One region of the Rubrimonas sp. genome, then DNA from elsewhere that is predicted to be linked to it. Evidence: riboswitches for the same ligand, from Rfam matches in the RefSeq annotation. Region 1 holds a riboswitch; the other holds the start of a gene.
The links. A riboswitch is a leader RNA that binds a small molecule or an ion and turns the genes downstream of it on or off. The one in region 1 is predicted to bind cobalamin.
Positions count from the first base shown of each region.

Region 2: it holds a riboswitch for cobalamin, as region 1 does, so the genes downstream of both, V7Q31_RS01100 (TonB-dependent receptor plug domain-containing protein) here and V7Q31_RS12255 (FecCD family ABC transporter permease) in region 1, are expected to answer to the same signal.

Region 1 is NZ_DAIQNN010000052.1:14,331-21,651, forward strand. It holds gene cobW (cobalamin biosynthesis protein CobW) at 1-485, opposite strand, end outside; gene V7Q31_RS12250 (DUF1636 domain-containing protein) at 487-882, opposite strand; cobalamin riboswitch at 970-1,183, opposite strand; cobalamin riboswitch at 1,306-1,501, shown strand; gene V7Q31_RS12255 (FecCD family ABC transporter permease) at 1,607-2,449, shown strand; gene cobO (cob(I)yrinic acid a,c-diamide adenosyltransferase) at 2,508-3,116, shown strand; gene V7Q31_RS12265 (DUF1289 domain-containing protein) at 3,116-4,003, shown strand; gene V7Q31_RS12270 (cobyric acid synthase) at 4,008-5,453, shown strand; gene cobD (threonine-phosphate decarboxylase CobD) at 5,433-6,410, opposite strand; gene cbiB (adenosylcobinamide-phosphate synthase CbiB) at 6,410-7,321, opposite strand, start outside.
Region 2 is NZ_DAIQNN010000002.1:71,281-78,601, reverse strand. It holds gene V7Q31_RS01115 (metal ABC transporter permease) at 1-290, opposite strand, end outside; gene V7Q31_RS01110 (metal ABC transporter ATP-binding protein) at 290-1,060, opposite strand; gene V7Q31_RS01105 (metal ABC transporter solute-binding protein, Zn/Mn family) at 1,057-2,019, opposite strand; gene V7Q31_RS01100 (TonB-dependent receptor plug domain-containing protein) at 2,150-4,021, opposite strand; cobalamin riboswitch at 4,161-4,373, opposite strand; gene V7Q31_RS01095 (hypothetical protein) at 4,595-5,386, shown strand; gene ctaD (cytochrome c oxidase subunit I) at 5,543-7,168, shown strand; gene V7Q31_RS01085 (DUF2244 domain-containing protein) at 7,185-7,321, shown strand, end outside.

The DNA.
Region 1 (7,321 bases):
TCGATGCTGGCGTCGGCTTGACGCTGGGCGTCCACCGCCGCGACGCTCGGCGCGAAACGTCCCGCCGCCACCGCCTCGGAATCCGCCAGCGCGATCACGCCGTCGACCGTGATCTTCGAGCGGATGTCCGGCCAGTCGAACGCCTTCAGCAGCGGCTTGGGCAGGGCGAGCCCGGAGGTTTCGATCAGGATGTGGTCGGGGCGCGGGTCGAGCGCCATCAGCGCCTCGATCGTCGGAATGAACTCGTCGGCGACGGTGCAGCAGATGCAGCCATTGGACAGCTCGACGATGTTCTCCGCCGGGCATTCGGGGATCGCGCAGCCCTTGAGGATCTCGCCGTCCACCCCGACGTCGCCGAACTCGTTGACGACGATGGCGAGGCGACGTCCGCCGGCGTTCTTGATCAGATGCGAAATCAGGGTGGTCTTCCCCGATCCGAGAAAGCCGGTGATGACGGTGACGGGGAGTTTCTCGAGGCCGGCCATGTCAGGTCTCTCCAAGGCTGCGAACGGGAGGATCGAGCGGCGGGATGCGGGCGATGCAGTTCTTGCGAAAATGCTCCGGGCGTTCGCGCCAGGGCACGAGACCGTCCGGGGCCTGACGGTACTTGTCTGCGCCCGCGGCGATCGTGTCGAGGTCGGTGCAAGGCTGAAGGCCGCCGTAGACATAGGTCCAGCGGCCCGGCCCCCTGAGCGCGATCGTGCACCCTCGCGAGCAGTTCGACAGGCATTCGACCGGCGTGACGGTGACGCCTTGAATGGCTGCGTCCGCGAGCTGCCTGTACAGGACAGCGCCCGGACGCACGTCCTCGTCCCCCGTCACGTCGCCGAGGCGGCAGCGCGTGCAGACCAGAAGCTCGACAGCCGACGGATGGTCTCGCATGCAGGCCACGCCAGTTCGAGAGCGGGGCATGCGGCGGAATCGCGGCCGTTCCCGGCTGCGCACCCGACCCCGGAACACCCCGCCCGGTTTCATTTCGTCGCGCTGGCAGGTCTCCCGGCTTGCGGATCTCGGGGCCGTCGGCCCCGTCGGCGGCCCTGCCTTCCCGGACCATCGGGTCCAGTGGCGTATCGGGCAACCTGTCCGGTCACGGTCGCGGGGGCGGCTGCGCTTCGGCCCGGCCCGGACCTGGCGCATTCCCTTTTCACCTGCTCTCGCAGGCACCAGCCCTGACAGTTGCTCAGGAGCAGCGCGGCGTGTCAAGCCGTGACGGTCCGCCGGGCGATGGCGAGGCGCGCCTGCGACAACCGCGCGGCGGATGCGGGCGCGCGGCGCGAGACCCGGCTTGATTGCCGATCGCACGCGGCCTAACGTTCGATCGATGGTGCCCGGAACTTCCGGGAGAATAGGGAAACCGGTGCGGGCACGACCCCAATTCCGGTGCTGCCCCCGCAACTGTAAGCGGTGCTCGTTCCCGAGAGCCACTGGACCCGATGGTCCGGGAAGGGGGGAGCGGACCTCAGCCGCGAGCCAGGAGACCTGCCATCGCCTTGGAAGCACCAACCCGGGCGGGGCGTCCGGAAGGGGGATCGTGTGACCCGAGCGTTGACCAGCGCCTGGATTAGACGCGCGCCTGTCGGCCCTGCATGTTCATTCAGGACACGGCATGCAGCGCGACAGCAGTCATGACGTGACATCTCGGTTCGGCGACTGTTCGAACGTCGGTCCATGCGCGGCGCGCTCGGTCCCGCTCGGGCTCAGGGCGTGCTCGTCAGCCGCGGTCTTCGGCGCGATCCTCGCGCCACTGAACACCGGCATATTCATCGGGCTGACCAAGATTCAGCAGCTGGCGATCGTAGGCGCTCCGGGGTCCGCGCTGTTCGTGCTAGCCGTCGCCAGCTTCGCCGAGGCCATCACCGTCGACCGGCTGGTCCTGACCGGCTTCGCCGCTTCCTTCATCGTGATGGAGCTGGCCAACGTCCTGATCTTACTCGGCGATCCACGCGCGACCTACACGGTGGCGTTCTGGATGCCGGGAGGGCTGGGACTGGCGCAATCGGCGTATCTTGGCTGGCCGCTTCAGGTGATGGCCGGTGCGGCGATACGGTTCCGGACCGTGGCGGGATCGCTGAACGCTAGGACCATCGGGGATGAGCCCGCGGCGACGCTGGCGATTTCGGCGGCGCAGTTCCGTCTGACGGCGCTCGTGGTCGCAGCGTTGGTCACTGGCTTCATGATCGCCTATTCCGGCGTCACCGGCTTCGTAGGCCTTACGGTCCCGCATATCGTGCGACTGATCGCGGGCGGCGACGACGCCCGGTTCTTGCCTGCCGCGATGCTCGCGGGCGCTGTCTTTCTCGTCCGGGCCGAGATCGTCGCGCGCGCCGTCATGCGCCGCGAGGACATGCCGATCGGCATCGTGACCAGCCACGTCGGCGGGGCGTTCTTCGTCTTGCGCCTGCGGAGGAACGCCAGAGATGCAGGCGGAGCTTCGCCGATCGCTCCCTGACGCCGCGCACGAGGTGCGGCGGCCTGACAACCGAGAGACCTGACCCGAGGAGGGACCCATGGACGACGTGACCCTACGCCACAACGAGAAGATGAAGCGCATCAAGGCCGCGCGCGACAAGATGATGGAGACGAAGACCGAGGAGAAGGGCCTAATCATCGTTCACACCGGCTCGGGCAAGGGCAAGAGCTCGTCCGCTTTCGGGATGGTCATGCGCTGCATCGCCTGGGGTATGCCCTGCGCCGTAGTCCAGTTCATCAAGGGCAACTGGGAGACCGGCGAGAAGACGCTGCTGCGTGACCGCTTCGCAGCGGAATGCCGCTTCTTCGTCTCCGGCGAGGGCTTCACGTGGGAAACCCAGGACCGCGAGCGCGACGTGGCGGCCGCCCGCAACGGCTGGGAGATCGCCAAGGCGCAGATCCTCGATCCCGCGATCGGTTTCGTCCTGCTGGACGAGATCAACATCGCGCTGCGCTACGATTACCTCGACATCGACGAGGTGGTGAACTTCCTCCTGACGCAGAAGCCCCGGATGACCCATGTCTGCCTGACCGGACGCAACGCCAAGCCCGAACTGATCGAGGCGGCCGATCTGGTGACAGAGATGACGCTGGTCAAGCATCCGTTCAAGGACGGCGTGAAGGCGCAGAAGGGCGTCGAGTTCTGATGACGGTCCAGACGCGACGTCCTCCCGCCAGCCCCTGCATCGGCGTCTGCGTCATCGACGAGGCGCGCGGGCTCTGCACCGGCTGCGTCCGGACGCTGGACGAGATCGCCGTCTGGGGCGGGGCCAGCGAGGCCTTTCGGTCCGCGGTCTGGGCCGCGCTACCCCTGCGCGCCGCCGCGATGGGCCTTACGACGCGTAGGCTGGACTGGCAGGGCGCGGCGCTTCTGGAAGCCGTCGCGCAGCGTTTCGTCGATGCCGAGGGCGCGTTCGTCGCGGGCGTCTACGGCGCGGTCGCCGAGGTGCGGCGCCAGCCCGACGAGCCGTTCGAGGCGCGTCGCGAAGGCGTCGTGCTGACGCTCACGACGCGCCGCTGCGCCCTGCAAGTGGAGGCGGCGTCCTGGATGACCGCGTTCGAGATCGCCCGGCCGGACCGTCCGCCCCTGATCGCGATCGCCGTCCCGTCGGGCCGCGCAGGGGACAGGGGCGCCGACGCGCTGACCTGTCTGGGACCAGACGAAGCGAGCCTCCTGCCGCGGGACGCCGGCGGACGGCGCTTCGATCTCGGCCTCGGGCGCCGCGCCGCGCGGTTCACGATCCGCTGCGACTCCGCGCTCGCCGCAGCCATCGCGCCGCATTGCGGCGCGCCGTGGCCCGCCTGCCTCGGGCTGATCGGCGGGAACGTGCTGGCGGCCAGTCCCGTCCGGGTGATCGAGGCGCCCGGCCTGCGCGCCGAAGTGGATGCGATCATTCCGTCGCGAGGCGGCGCATCGCCGGCAGGGCCGCACACGCACCTGCTGCCCGAACACATCTCGCAGGGATTCGATACGCCGCCGACCGTGCCGCTGCCTGAGGGATACGTCCTATCGGCCCTGTTCTATCCGTCGTGATCCCATGTCCCGCGCGCTGATGATCCAGGGAACCGGCAGCAATGTGGGAAAGTCCATGCTCGTGGCGGGCCTCTGTCGGGCGGCCCGTCTGCGGGGTCTCAGCGTCGCGCCGTTCAAGCCGCAGAACATGTCGAACAACGCCGCCGTGACTGTGGATGGCGGCGAAATCGGTCGCGCGCAGGCGTTGCAGGCGGTGGCTGCCGGACTGCCCGCCCACACCGACATGAACCCGGTGCTGCTGAAGCCCGAAACCGACGTGGGCGCGCAGGTGATCGTGCAGGGCCGCCGCCTGACGACGGCGCGCGCCCGGGCGTATCAGGCGCTGAAACCCCAACTGATGGGAAGCGTGCTCGAGAGTTACGGCAGGTTGCGCGCAGCCCATGACCTCGTCCTCGTCGAGGGCGCGGGCAGCCCTGCGGAGGTGAACCTCCGCGAGGGCGACATCGCCAACATGGGCTTCGCGCGCGCGGCGGACGCGCCGGTGATCCTCGCGGGCGATATCGACAGGGGCGGCGTGATCGCGCAGATCGTCGGCACGCAGGCGGTGATCGATCCGGACGACGCGGCGATGATCGCGGGCTTTCTGATCAACCGGTTCCGCGGCGACCCGCGGCTGTTCGACGACGGCTATTCCCTGATCTCGGCGCGCACGGGCTGGCGCGGCTACGGGGTTCTTCCGTGGTTTTCCGAAGCCTGGAGGCTGCCGGCCGAGGATGCGATGGACCTGGCCGCCCCGCGGCGGGCCGAGGGTCTGCACGTCGTCTGCCTCGTCCTGTCGCGGATCGCGAATTTCGACGATCTCGACCCTCTGGCACAGGAGCCGGGCGTGCGCCTGACGATGCTGGGCCCGGGCCGCGCCATTCCCGGCGACGCCGATCTGGTGATCCTGCCCGGCACGAAGTCGACGCGCGGCGATCTGGCCTTCCTGCGGGCGCAGGGATGGGACATCGACCTGGCCGCCCATGTCCGGCGCGGCGGCCGGGCGCTCGGCATCTGCGGCGGCTATCAGATCCTGGGCCGCCTTGTCGCCGACCCGATGGGCGTCGAGGGGCCGGCCGGAGCGGAGGAAGGGCTCGGCCTTCTCGACGTGGAGACGGTGATGACCGCGGACAAGCGCCTGAGCGTAGCGCGGGCCACCCACGCCGCGACGGGGTTGCCGTTCGACGGCTACGAGATCCATATCGGCCGGACGGAAGGGCCCGATCGCGCGCGCCCCTTCGCGTTTCTGGAGGGCAAGCCCGAAGGCGCAGTCAGCAGCGATGGCCGCGTCGCGGGCAGCTACCTTCACGGCATGTTCCGCGATGACGCCTTTCGCGCAGCCTGGCTCGCGGAATTCGGCGCGGCGTCGCAAGGCGGTTACGATCTCGGCGTGGATGCCGTGCTCGACGCGCTCGCGGCGCATGTTGAGGCGCACCTGGACGTGGAGGGGCTATTCGCCGCCGCGCGCTAACGCGGCCTCGAGTCGCTCCCATTCGAGCGCAACGCCCGGCAGCCCGAGCCGCAGCCAGCCACGGCTGTAGGGAAAGACGCGCGTCCAGATCTGCGCCCGCGCCAGCCGAGCCTGCGCCGCCCGTGCGTCGCCTGTTTCCACCGTTACGAAAAGCGCGCTGGACCCGACCGTGGTCCACCGTGCGCGCTCCGCCAGAAGCTCCGAGAGCCGCGCGACATCGGCGTGAAGCCGCGCCGCCGTGGCCGCCTGCCACGCGCGATCCGCCAGCGCCGCAGTCCCGATCGCGAGCGCCGGACCTGCCACCGACCAGGGCCCGGCAAGCGCCCGGAGAAGCGCCGTGGTCGTCGGCCCGCCCAGAGCAAAACCGAGCCGGACGCCCGCAAGCCCGTAGAACTTGCCGAAGGACCGCAGGACGACAGCCCTGTCGCCGAGCCTGGGCAGAATAGGGGCGAGCGAAAGCCCCTCCTCGGCGTCGGCGAAGCTCTCGTCGACGACCAGAAGACCCACTTGCGCCGCCAAGCCGGCCAAGGCCTCGGGCGGCCAGCGTCGGCCGTCGGGGTTATTGGGGTTCACTACGACCGCAAGATCCGCCCCCGCCATGGCGGACAGCCCTGGCGCGGGCGTGACCGTCCAGCCCTGCGCCGAAAGGGCCGCGGCATGTTCGTTGTAGCTGGGCGTCAGCACGGCGGCGCGGCCCGGCGCGCTCAATCGCGGCGTCAGCTGGATCGCCGCCTGCGCGCCCGCCAGGGCAACCACCGGCCCAGCGCATCCGAAAGACCGCGCAGCGATCTCCTCGAGCCGGGCGACGTCGCGCGCCATGGGCAGCGCCGTCCAGGCCTGCAGCGGCAAAGGCGGAACCGGATAGGGCAGACGGTTGATCCCGGTCGACAGGTCGATCCAGTCCGCGCCACCATAGGAGCTCTGCGCCCGGTCGAGATCGCCGCCATGATCGCGCATCACGGCCCTCGCTGGACCAGCGCCATGATCATCAGCATTCCGCCGCACAGCGCGATCGCGCGACGGTAGAGTGCGAGTCCATGGACAAGGTCGTCCGCTCGCGGGTCGCGCGCCGTGGCGTTGAGCCAAGGCTCGGCGGCGACACGGTCGTCGTAGATGCGCGGGCCGGACATTCGGACGCCGAGCGCACCCGACATCGCCGCCTCGGGCCAGCCCGCATTGGGCGAGCGGTGCTTGTGCGCGTCGCGCCACATGACCCGAAGCGATGCGGCACGCCCACTCGCCAGCGCTATCGCGAGCCCGGTCAGTCGGGCCGGGATGAGGTTCGCGAGATCGTCGAGCCTCGCGGCGCCCTTTCCGAAATCCTCGTAGCGCACAGTGCGGTGGCCGATCATCGAATCCAGCGTGTTGATCGCCTTGTAGGCCGCGATCCCCGGCAAACCGGCGACCGCGCCCCAGAACAGCGGCGCCACGATCCCGTCCGAAGCGTTCTCCGACAGACTTTCCAGCGCGGCCCGCGCCACACCTGCGGCGTCGAGGCGCGCCGGGTCACGCCCGACGATCATCGCGACGGCGACGCGCGCACCCGAGAGGTCGCCCTCGCCGAGCGGTCGGGCCACGGCGGCGACGTGGTCATGCAGAGACCGCGCGGCGATCAGCGGCCATGCGAGAACTGCGCCCAGCAGGATGCCCTCCAACCCCGATGGCAGCAATGTCTGAATCGCCAGCGCCGGCAACGCCGTCGCCGCGATCACGACCATCACGCAGAGGGCGCCCATCCCCTGCCGCCGGATTGCGCCGCCGCGGTTCCAACGCGCCTCCAGCAGCGCGATCAGGGCGCCGATCCAAGTCACCGGATGGCCTATCCGCCGATAGGCGTATGCAGGCCAGCCGACAACGGCGTCGATCGC
Region 2 (7,321 bases), on a different contig from region 1:
ATCCAGCCGATCGCGGCCAGCCCGAGCGCGGCCGACAGCGCCGCGCCCAGCATAAGCCCGGCGAGATCGCGCCCGTCGCCGCCCAGCGCGGCCATCGCCAGAAAGGCGAGCGCGACGCCCGGCAGCGTCGCATGGCCGAGCGCGTCCGAGATCAGCGCGCGCCGGCGCAGCAGCGCGAACACGCCCGCCCCGCCCGCCGCAGCCCCCAGCAGCGCCGCGCCCAGCGTCACGACGGCGGTGTTGTAGCCGGCGGAGAAGGTCAGCGCGGCGAGGAGCGCGGAGAGGTCCATCAGGCGGCCTGCGCGGCCCCGCCATAGGTCAGGCGAAGGTTCTCCGGCGTCGCCGTCTCGGCCACCGTGCCTTCGGCGATCTTGCGCAGGTTGATCATCAGCACCCGGTCGAAATAGGCCTGCAACGTCGACAGGTCGTGATGCACGCAGACCACCATGCGCCCCTCCGCCGCGAGCCCCTTCAGCACTTCGACCAGCGCCTTTTCGGTCGCGGCGTCCACCCCCGCGAAAGGCTCGTCGAGCAGGTAGAGGTCGGCGCCCTGCGCCAGCGCCCGCGCGATGAAGACCCGCTGCTGCTGCCCGCCCGACAGCTCGCCGATCTGGCGCTCCGCCAGCCGCTCCATGCCGACGCGGGATAGCGCCGCGCGCGCGATGTCGAGATCGCCCCGCCCCGCCAGCCGGAACGGCCCGAGCCGCGCATAGAGCCCCATCGCGGCGACGTCGATGGCGCGGGCGGGGAACTCCCAGTCCACGCTGGCGCGCTGCGGCACATAGGCGATGCGCCGGCGCGCGCGCGACAGCGGCCCGCCGAAGGCCCGCACCTCGCCCGAGAGCGGCTTCACCACCCCCAGCGCGCCCTTGAGGAAGCTCGACTTGCCGGCGCCGTTCGGCCCGACGATGGCGGTCATCGTCCCCGCCGGGAAATCCGCGTCGACCGAGAACACCGCCGGCGCGTCGCCATAGGCCACCGTCAGCCCCCGCACGCTGAGCGGGTGGACCGTCTCGGGCGCCGGGGCGCCGCCCGAAGCGAGGCGCAACTCCGCGCTCATCCCTGCGCCCTCAGCAACCCGTTGAGCCCCGCCGCCGGCGCCTGACCGCCGAGCGCGCGGGCGATGGTCGTGACATTGTGGTCGATCATGCCGACATAGGTCCCCTCATAGGTCCCCTCCGGCCCCATCGCGTCGGAGAACAGCTCGCCGCCGATGCGCACTTCGTGGCCCTGCGCAGCCGCCCCCTCCACCAGCGCCTGCAGATTGCGCGGCGAGACGGAGGTCTCGACGAACACCGCGCCGATGCGGCGGGAGACGAGCGTCTTCACAAGGTCCTCGATGCGGGCGAGCCCGGCCTCGGCCTCGGTCGAGATGCCCTGCACGCCGAGCACCTCGAACCCCCAGGCCGCGCCCAGATAGCCGAAGGCGTCGTGCGAGGTGACGAGCACCCGCGCCTCCTGCGGCACCGAGCCGAGGGCCGCGTCGGCGTAATCGGCGAGCGCCGCGATCTCCTCGTGATGGCGCATCGCGTTGCGCCCATAGGTCTCGGCGCCGTCGGGATCGACCTCGGTCAGCGCACGGCGCGCGCCGTCGACGGCGAACGCCCAGAGGCGCGGGTCCATCCAGATGTGCGGATCGAAACGCCCGGGCGCCTCCGGGTCCTCCAGCAGGCGCGACCGCGGAACCGCCTCGCCGAGCGCGGCCACCGGCTTGCGCGCGGCGAGGTCGAGCAGGAAGCCCTCGAGCTGCGCCTCCAGATAGAGCCCGTGCCACAGCACGAGGTCGGCGCGCGTCATCGCGGCGATGTCGCTGCGGGTCTGGCGGAAGGAGTGGGGGTCGACGCCGGGCCCCATCAGCGCCTGAACGGCGACGCGGTCGCCGCCGACGACGCGCGCGGCGTCCGCGACCATGCCGGTCGTCGCCGCAACGGTCAGGACGGGACTTGCGGCGGCTCCGGTCGACCGCAGCGCCGCGCTCGCGACGACGGTCCCAAGGAAACGGCGGCGGGAGAGGGACATGCGGCGCTGCTCCTGGAAGGAAACTGATACGCATTCTCAGGTAGCACGAGCCGGCGGCCGATGCAATGGTTTTGCGAACGTTTCGCAAGAATGCGGCGCGCGCATCGCCTCCGCGCGCGCCGCCCCTCGCTCAGAACGACGCGCGCAGACCGACCAGCGCAGTCAGCGGCTCGGCGCGATAGCCGAACACCTCCTCGTAGTCGGCGTCGAACAGGTTGCGCACGGCCCCGTAAAGCTCGACCTGCTCGGTCACCCGATAGCCCGCGTCGAGATTGATCACGACGTAATCGTCGAGGTCGACCGTGCTCGCGGGGAAGGTCGAGAAATCGCTGTCCGTGGTCTCCGCCGCGAACACCGCCTCGCCCCCGACATGGGCGCGGCCCTCGAGGAAGCGGTAGCGGGCCGAGACGGCGCCGCTGTGCTCGGGGCGGCGGATTTCCTGAGCCCCCGCGTCGTCCTCGGCGTCGAGCCAGGTGTAGCTCGCGCCGAGCGTCAGCCCGTCGATCGGCGCCACGCTGCCGGAAAGCTCCACGCCGCGCCGCGTGCTGTCGTCGTCGAGATTGCCCACCGACTGCACGCCGCCGCCGAGGCCGACCGAGACGATCTCGTCCTCGAGGCTCTCGTCGAAATAGGTGGCCGAGATCAGCGCCCGCCCGCCCCAGAACGTCTGGTCGACGCCGACGTCCCAGCCGAAATTGCGCTCCGGCTTGAGGTCGGGGTTGCCCTCGAAAGTTCCGAAGATGAAGCCGAACTGCTGGAAGAAGTCCGGATTGGTCTGCGCCCGGCCCACCGAGGCGCGCAGCCGCGTGCCCGTGTCGAAGATCTGATAGGAGGCCGACAGCGACCAGCTGAGGAAATCGTCGAACTCCTCGTTGTCGTCGTAGCGTGCGCCGGCCTGCACGAAGAGCGCCTCGGTGATCTGGGCGCGATAGTCGAGCACATAGCCGATCTCGTCGCGCGACCGCTCGCCCCCGGCGACGAACCCGTTCTCGAAGCCCTCGCGCTTGTATTGCAGAGCGCCGATCACCGTATGCGCGCGGGCGGGGCCGAAGCTGTAGGCGAGCTGGTAGCCCGCCTTCAGCGTGTCCTCGTCGTTGAAGGACGGGTCGAAGGAGAACGTCCGGGTGTCGGTGTCGCTGAAGGCGTAGGAGACGCTCGGCGTGTGCACCAGCGCGCCGTCCAGCATCGCCCAGTCGGCGGCGAGCCCGGCGAACAGGTCGCGCCCGTCATTCTCGCCGCGCTGGTCGGCGCGGGAATTGTCGAACTCGCCCTCGCGGTCGACATAGCGGAACGACCCGCGCAGGCCGATCTCGTCGGTCAGCGAGACGCCGCCGCGGGCGTTGAACACGAGCGCCTGCGCGCCGTCGTCGTCGCCCGAGCCGCCGCCCCGCGCGTCCCAGCCCGCATCGTCGCGGAAGGTCAGCGACAGCGCGCCGGCGCCGCGCGGGCCGCCATATTCGAGCCCCGCGCCGACGCCGCCCGACGGGTTGGTCCCGGCCTCGGCGAAGCCGAAGGTCCGCAGACCGTCCGCCCCGGCGCCGCCGCGGGTTATGATGTTGATAACGCCGGCCGTGGCGCCGGCGCCGTAGACGGCCGCCTGCGGCCCGCGCAGCACTTCGACGCGCTCGACCTCGTCGGCGGAAAGGCGCGAGAAGTCGAACGCCGTGGCCGCGCCGGCGGCTTCGACGCCGTCGATCAGCACCAGCACATGGTTGCTTTCGGACCCCCGGATGCGCACCGAGGTCTCGCCGCCCGGACCGCCGACGCGGCTGACCGAAACGCCGGGGGTTCCGCGCAAAGCGTCGACGAGGCGGGAGATGCCGCGCGCGCGCAGCTCCTCGCCGGTGACGATGGTGGCGGCGCGGGCGTAGCTCTGCGCCGCCACAGGGGCGAGACCGCCGCCGACCACGATCTCGTCGAGCAGAACGGGCGTCTGGCCGAGGGCGGGATATGACAGGGTGAAGCTCGCGGCGACGGCCGCGATCAGGGAAGATGCGCGCATCTGCGCCTCCTCTGCGCGCCGGAGGCTGCTCCGGCGACGGTTGCACGCAGCCGGAGGGCGCGACGACGCCGCGTCCGGAAACCGGCCATCGGAATCACCGCTGCGGAGGATCCGCCCCGGGGCGCGCCCCGCGCCCAAGGTGGGTGACGATGTTCCGGCAGGTCTCCTGGCTCGCGGGTCGTCGCCTTCGCTCCACCTTCCCGGCCCTGAGGGCCAGTGGCGTGCGGGAGCAGGCTCGCCGCTCACAGTTGCGGGGGCAGCCGCGGATTCCGCCCCGATGCGGGGCCTCACCGCGTTCCCTTTTCATCCGGCCGCCCTGCGACGACGCGGAACCAGAACGGGAGGACTTTCGCGCCGGACCGTTGCGGCGTCAATCGCCGCGCCCCATTACGCAGCCTTGTGTCGCAGATGCCTGCCGTCTTCATGAATACGACAGTCATCGGACAGCATTGTGAATTATTTTATACAGGCGTGACTTGAGGAATAAAATCTTTACATATCGGACGGCACGCTGTATCCAAACAGTGCAAGAATAGGCGGTCGGGTGCGATCGCGGTTCGGACTCAAGGGCTCATGCAGCTGATCGCCCATCGCCTTTACGACGACGCCGCCGAACTCAGGCAGGTCGACCGCAGGCGTCTGCACGGGGTCCAAGGGGCGGAACTCGACATTCGCTGCGACGAGACCGGCGAGGCGGTGATCCATCATTCCCCGGTGTTCCGCGCCCGCTCGGGCGCGCCGCGCGATCCGCGCAAGCCGCTGCGCGACGCGGTCGGCCTTCTGGGCGAGATCGCGCCGCATCTGCAGACGCTGCTGCTCGACGTCAAGACCGTCGACGCGGCGGGCCGCGCCGCCGAGGCCGTCGCCCGCGAACGTCCGCGTTTCGACGTCGCCTTCGCCTGCTGGCGCGCCGACGAAGTCGCGACGATCCGGGCGGCGTTGCCCGGCGCGCTGATCCTGTTCTGCGTCGCGCCGATCTTTCTGCGGCGCACGCCGCGGGGGCGGTTGCGCGACCTTTACATCTGCAATTCCTTCCCCTTCATCACCTCGGCGCGCGGCTTCGTTCCCAAGCTCGACAAACCCAACCGCCACAACATCAACGTCAAACTGATCTGCAAGGACCGGCTGGCGGCGCGGTTGCCGCGCGGGGTGGACGGGATGTGCGTGCACCGGCTGTTCCACCGCGAGGAGCTGATCGACTTCGCCGCCGCGCGCGGCCTGCGCACCGCGGTCTACGGCTTGCCGGCCTGCGACCATCCGCGCACCGACGCGCTGCGCGGCGTCGCCGATTTCGCAATCGTCAAGCGGCCGCGCTCCGGCGAGCGCAGCGCGCCCGCCTACGCCCCGGTCGCCTCCGCCGCCTGAACCGGCGGCGCCCCGAACCCCGCATTGACGTCTGTCAACTCCGACCTGCGTCGGAGGGTCACGCCCTGCGGCGCGCGCGAAACAGGCGCGGACGGTGGACCGGGCCGACGCTTCGGCGTTAAATCGGTTGCGAATTGCACATTTCGGGAGCGGGCAATGGCCGACGCTGCGGCGCATCACGGCGAGCATCACCAGAGCGGGTTCTTCACCCGGTGGTTCTGCTCGGTGAACCACAAGGACATCGGCATCCTCTACCTCGTGACGGCGGGCCTGCTCGGCGCGATCTCGGTGGCGATGACCGGCTACATGCGGCTCGAGCTCATGGAGCCGGGCGTGCAGTACATGCTGACCGAGGACGGGACGCCCGACGGCGCGCTCTGGAACGTGCTGATCACCGGCCACGGCATCCTGATGATGTTCTTCGTGGTCATCCCGGCGCTGTTCGGCGGCTTCGGCAACTACTTCATGCCGCTGATGATCGGCGCGCCGGACATGGCGTTCCCGCGGCTGAACAATCTCAGCTACTGGCTGTTCGTCGCCGGCGCCTCGCTCGCCGTGCTCGCCGTCTTCATGGATGGCGGGGTGCAGGCCGGCTGGGTGCTCTACGCGCCGCTCTCGACCTATGGCTCGCCGGGCATGGCGATGGATCTGGCGATCTTCGCGGTGCACCTTTCGGGCGCGTCGTCGATCCTCGGCGCGATCAACATCATCACGACCTTCCTGAACATGCGCGCGCCGGGGATGACGCTGTTCAAGGTGCCGCTCTTCGCCTGGTCGATCTTCGTCACCGCCTTCCTGATCCTGCTGTCGCTCCCCGTTCTGGCGGGCGCGATCACCATGCTGCTGACCGACCGCAATTTCGGCACGACCTTTTTCGACCCGGCGGGCGGCGGCGACCCGGTGCTGTACCAGCACATCCTGTGGTTCTTCGGGCACCCGGAAGTCTATATTCTCATCGTGCCGGGCTTCGGGATCATCAGCCACATCGTCTCGACCTTCTCGAACAAGCCGATCTTCGGCTATCTGGGGATGGTATGGGCGATGATCGCCATCGGCGTGCTCGGCTTCGTCGTCTGGGCGCACCACATGTACACGGTGGGCATGAGCGCCGACGCGCAGGCCTATTTCATGCTCGCCACCATGGTCATCGCGGTGCCGACGGGCGTGAAGGTGTTCACGTGGATCGCCACGATGTGGGGCGGGTCCATCGAGTTCAAGACGCCGATGCTCTGGGCGCTGGGCTTCATCTTCCTGTTCACCATCGGCGGCGTGACCGGGATCGTGCTGAGCCAGGCGGGCGTGGACCGCGCCTATCACGACACCTATTACGTCGTGGCGCATTTCCACTACGTGATGAGCCTCGGCGCGGTGTTCTGCATCTTCGCCGGCATCTACTACTGGATCGGCAAGATGTCGGGGCGGCAGTATCCGGAATGGGCCGGCCGCGTCCACTTCTGGACGATGTTCATCGGCGCCAACATCACCTTCTTCCCGCAGCACTTCCTTGGGCGGGCGGGGATGCCGCGGCGCTACATCGACTATCCGGAGGCGTTCGCGCTGTGGAACTATGTGTCGTCCATCGGCGCGTTCATCTCGATCGGCTCTTTCGTGTTCTTCCTGTGGATCGTGTGGCACACGCTGACGAGGGGGGAGCGCATCGTCGAGCCGAACTATTGGGGCGGCGGCGCGGACACGCTGGAATGGACCCTCTCCAACCCCCCGCCCGAGCACACTTTCGAGACGCTGCCCACTCAGGCGCAGTGGGACAAGGGCCATCACTGAGCGCCATGATCCGCGCATGAGCCAGGACCGCGACTCGGCCGGAGGGGGCGCCCCTCCGGCCGCACACGTCTCAGACCCCTTCGAGCGGCGCGACCCGCCGCTCTATGCGGCGACGCTCTGGCCGCACCGCTCGCTCAGCCGGCGGGGCTTCGG